DNA from 2 places in the Streptomyces sp. NPDC048483 genome. Region 1 is predicted to be linked to the other one. Evidence: riboswitches for the same ligand, from Rfam matches in the RefSeq annotation. Region 1 holds a riboswitch; the other holds the start of a gene.
The links. Region 1 has a riboswitch for glycine ahead of gcvT (glycine cleavage system aminomethyltransferase GcvT). Riboswitches for the same ligand answer to the same signal wherever they lie in the genome.

Region 1 (2,384 bases):
CGGCACCCGGCGGCCCGCGGCGATCAGCCCGACCAGCTTGCGCGGCGGGCTGGTCTCGGCGCGCTCGGCGGCCGCCGCCAGCGCGGCCCGGCCCACGAAGTCGCCGTTGTTGGTGGTCTTCTCGAATTTCACGACCCGGCCCAGGCCCGCGTCGAACGGCGTGGTCGCCGTGGTCAGCTCGTGCCCGTACAGCGGCATGCCCGCCTCCAGGCGCAGCGTGTCGCGGCAGGAGAGCCCGCAGGGAACCAGCCCGGAGTCCTTGCCCGCCTCGGTCAGCGCCTCCCAGAGGGCGACCGCGTCCGCGGGCCGGACGAACAGCTCGAAGCCGTCCTCACCGGTGTAGCCGGTACGGGCGATCAGCGCCTGGACCCCGGCGACGGTGCCGGGCAGGCCCGCGTAGTACTTGAGGCCGTCCAGATCGGCATCCGTCAGGCGCTTGAGGATGCCGGGGGACTCCGGTCCCTGCACGGCGAGCAGGGCGTAGGCGTCCCGGTCGTCGCGCACCGCGGCGTCGAAGCCCGCCTGCCGCTGGTTCAGCGCGTCCAGCACCACCTGGGCGTTGGAGGCATTGGCGACGACCATGTACTCCTGGTCGGCGAGGCGGTAGACGATCAGGTCGTCGAGGATGCCCCCCTCGGCCTCGCAGATCATGGTGTAGCGGGCGCGGCCGGTCTTCACGCCGCCGATGTTGCCCACCAGCGCGTAGTCGAGAAGGTCGGCGGCCTGCGGTCCGGTGACGGTGATCTCGCCCATGTGGGAGAGGTCGAAGAGGCCGGCGCGGGTGCGGACGGCGACATGCTCGTCGCGCTCGCTGCCGTAGCGCAGCGGCATGTCCCAGCCGGCGAAGTCGGTCATGGTCGCGCCGAGCGCGCGATGGGTGGCATCCAGCGCGGTGCGGCGGGGGGCATCAGTCATGGTTCTGGGCTCCCAGGCATGGGTGAGAGGACATTCTCCCCATCTGTCATCGGAACCTGAGAGGTTCACCGGGATCCCGCGAACGGACCCGGTTTGCACCTTGGGTGGAGCCGCCCCGTCAACCGGGCACGGGCTCGCTTTTCAGATCTGCCTCGCCCGCGCGGTATATGGGGCCTGAGAGATTCAAGGGAGGACTTGCTCCTTCGGCGCCCCGCCGTGGCGGCCGGGGACTCTCCCGCGCGGATTCAAGCGGCCGGTATGCAATTGGCTGTGCGTGCGGTGCGTCGGCTGTGCCCGAGTGGGCAGAGTTGCGCACGTGGCGCCGACATCATTGCACGGGAACGCCGGAACGAGGAGGGGTGGCCGTCGCCCGGCTCATGAGCTGGACAGATCCGGGAATCGCCTTGATGGGTATTACCGTTTCTTGACACTCTGCGAGGTGGGAACGGGGCCGCACCGGCACCCGAACCGGACCGGGAGGGGCGATCACGGTGCACAGTGAAGCCGCATTCGCGACAACGTCAGGGGTCGCTCCCCAGGGGACAGGGGCCGCTCCCCAGGAACCGAACGCCGCGCCGGGCCGCCGCGGGCGGGCGCCCGGCAGCGTCGTACGGCCCGGCCGCAGCGCCGACGTCCTGGACCTCAGGGGGACCGGCCGCCACCCGGCCGAGCTGTGCTTCCCGGCCGGCGACCTGGTGGTGGTCTCCGGGCTGCCGGGCAGCGGCAAGAGCACCCTGATGCACCGCATCGTGCCGCCGCTGGACGCGTGCGGCTCCTCGGTGCACCGCATCGACTCGCAGGACGTCCGCGAGCGCTGGGAGCGCGGCAGGCTGCGCCGGCTGCCGTACGGGATCTACCGCCCGCTGGTCCGCGGCGCGCACTATCTCGGGCTGCACCGCGCGCTGCGCTCCGGGGACAGCGTGGTGGTGCACGACTGCGGGACGCTCGCCTGGGTACGCCGCTGGATCGCGCGGTCGGCCCGGCGCGGGGACCGCGGGCTGCATCTCGTGCTGCTGGACGTGCCGCCCGAGGTGGCGCTGTCCGGGCAGGAGTCGCGGGGGCGCGGGGTGTCGGGATACGCCTTTGCGCGGCACCGGGGCGCGGTGGGGCGGCTGGTCGGTGCGGCCGTAGCGGGGCGACTGCCCAAGGGGTTCGGCTCGGCGGTGCTGCTGGACCGGCGGGCGGCGAGTGCCCTGGAGACGATCCGGTTCGACTGACGGACCTCTCGGTTTCCCCGTACGGGTCGGGCAGCAGGGACACCACGCCCCCCGGAACCCGGCCCTCCACGGGATGAGCCGGGCCGCGGTGGCGAAGCGGTGGAGGTCCGGCGCCCCGGCCGAACGGCCCGTGCGGCGGAAACCGGCGCCGCAGGCGGAACGGCGGGGCGGCCGAGGACGTACGGCCGACGCCGAGCGCAGCGGTCCTCCTCCGGGGGATTAGGGTCATGGGGCAGCAAGCGCGGTTCGGAA
Region 2 (2,384 bases), on a different contig from region 1:
TGCGCGGGCCCACCGACGACCCCGCTGTCGTACGGGAGGCCGTGGCGCGGCTCCTGGAGACGGTGGACACCACGGGCGGGGTGCGGCTGCTGGGCGTGGGGGTGAGCGGGCTGGCCGACTTCACGCAGGAGGATCTGTTCGCCCAGCTGGCGACGGAGCAGGAGGCCGAGGAGACGGCGGCCAGGGCGGCGGCGGAGCCGGCGGCGGGCGGGGTGGGTGAGCGGGAGCCGGAGGAGGAGCGGCCACGCCGCTGGCATCCGGGGCTCGATGTGGTGCACGAGGAATACGGCGCCGGATGGGTGCAGGGCAGCGGGGTGGGGAGAGTGACCGTACGTTTTGAACAGCCGTGGTCCGCACCGGGGAGGGTGCGGACCTTTGCCGTCGACGACCCGGCGCTGCGGCCGGGGGAGCCCTTGCCGCTGGTGGGCGGCGAGCCTGCGGGCGGTCAGTCCTCCGAACCGGCGACCCGGCCGAAGTCCTTGTCGCCCGAGGACGGGACGGAGTCGGAGGCCGGGGAAGAGATATCCAGCCGGTAGTGGTGGTAGAGCTGGAGTTCCTGCTCGGGGGAGAGATGGCGGCCCACCCCGAAGTCCGGGGCGTCCTTGATCAGCTTGCGGTCGTAAGGGATCCGCAGCCCCTCGTCGGCGAGCTCGCTCGGCTCCAAAGGGACGAAGGCATCCCGGCTGAAAAGGCCGGTCCGTACGGCGGCCCATTCGGGTTCGCCGGTGGCGTCGTCGAGATATACCTCATCAATGGTTCCGATTTTGGTGCCGTTCCGGTCGAACGCTTTGCGGCCGATGAGGCTCCGGGGATCGATATCTGTTTGCACAGCCCCTCCTAGTGGTCGCAACTGCACTGTGACACCTACCAAACGGCACATTTCATGCCTCGGCCACTCGAAGGATTCCCGGACAGGTGCGCTGGTAGGCTGACTTTTGGCCGCTGACCCCATGCGGGAGAGTCCCTTGCCGTTCGCGGTGGGGGCGCCGAAGGAGCAACTCCTCCCCGGAATCTCTCAGGCATCCGTACCGCATGGACGAGGTCACTCTGGAAAGTAGGGCGGGCCGCGGAGGACACAGCGCCGGGACCCTTCCTCACCGACGGTGAAAGCCGGCCCGCAGCCTGCGGGCCGGTGAAGCTCTCAGGTTGAGATGACAGAGGGGGAGGCCGTCCGGGCACCCACGCCGTGGTGCCCCTCGTAGGTCGCAGTGACCAGGAGGCCCCCGCAGATGACCACCAATCGCATCTCCTTGACCGAGCTGGAGCGCGGTACGCCTTTCGAGCGCCGGCATGTCGGTCCCGACCACGAGGCGCAGGCAAAGATGCTCGCGCAGGTCGGCTACGGCTCGCTGGACGAGCTGACCGCCGCCGCCGTACCCGACGTGATCAAGAGCGCGGAGGCCCTCGGCCTGCCGCAGGCCCGTACCGAGGCCGAGGTCCTCAAGGAGCTGCGCGGCCTCGCGGACCGTAACCAGGTCCTGTCCTCCATGATCGGCCTCGGCTACTACGGCACGTTCACCCCGACGGTGATCCTGCGCAACGTCATGGAGAACCCGGCCTGGTACACGGCGTACACGCCCTACCAGCCGGAGATCTCGCAGGGCCGCCTGGAGGCGCTGCTCAACTTCCAGACCATGGTCGCCGACCTGACCGGACTGCCCACCTCCGGCGCGTCCCTGCTGGACGAGGGCACCGCCGCCGCCGAGGCGATGGCGCTCTCCCGCCGTATCGGCAAGGTCAAGCAGGGCGTCTTCCTGGTCGACGCCGACTGTCTGCCGCAGACCATCGCGGTGATCGAGACCCGTGCCGAACCGACCGGCGTCGAGGTCGTCGTCGCGGACCTGAGCGACGGCATTCCCGCCGAGGTCGCCGAGCGCGGTGTCTTCGGTGTGCTGCTCCAGTACCCGGGCGCGTCCGGTGCGGTGCGGGACCCGCGCGCCGTCATAGCGCAGGCCCAGGAGCTGGGCGCGGTCGTCACCGTCGCCGCCGATCTGCTCGCCCTGACGCTGCTGACCTCGCCCGGCGAGCTGGGCGCGGACATCGCCGTCGGCACCACCCAGCGCTTCGGCGTCCCGATGGGCTTCGGCGGGCCGCACGCCGGCTTCATGGCCGTACGCGAGAAGTTCGCCCGCAGCCTGCCCGGCCGCCTGGTGGGCGTGTCCGTCGACGCCGACGGCAACAAGGCCTACCGCCTCGCGCTGCAGACCCGTGAGCAGCACATCCGCCGCGAGAAGGCGACCAGCAACATCTGCACCGCGCAGGTGCTGCTCGCCGTGATGGCCGGAATGTATGCGGTCTACCACGGCCCCGACGGCCTGCGGACGATCGCCCGGCGCACCCACCGCTACGCCACCGTGCTGGCGGAGGGCCTGCGGGCCGGTGGC

Region 2: it holds a riboswitch for glycine, as region 1 does, so the genes downstream of both, gcvP (aminomethyl-transferring glycine dehydrogenase) here and gcvT (glycine cleavage system aminomethyltransferase GcvT) in region 1, are expected to answer to the same signal.

The regions. Positions count from the first base shown of each region.
Region 1 is NZ_JBEZJZ010000031.1:74,286-76,669, reverse strand. Features, by position in the region: gene gcvT (glycine cleavage system aminomethyltransferase GcvT) at 1-915, opposite strand, end outside; glycine riboswitch at 1,067-1,163, opposite strand; gene AB0D04_RS18570 (AAA family ATPase) at 1,407-2,132, shown strand.
Region 2 is NZ_JBEZJZ010000016.1:115,569-117,952, reverse strand. Features, by position in the region: partial or broken gene AB0D04_RS11825 (helix-hairpin-helix domain-containing protein) at 1-536, shown strand, start outside; gene AB0D04_RS11820 (PRC-barrel domain-containing protein) at 446-829, opposite strand; glycine riboswitch at 944-1,041, shown strand; gene gcvP (aminomethyl-transferring glycine dehydrogenase) at 1,230-2,384, shown strand, end outside.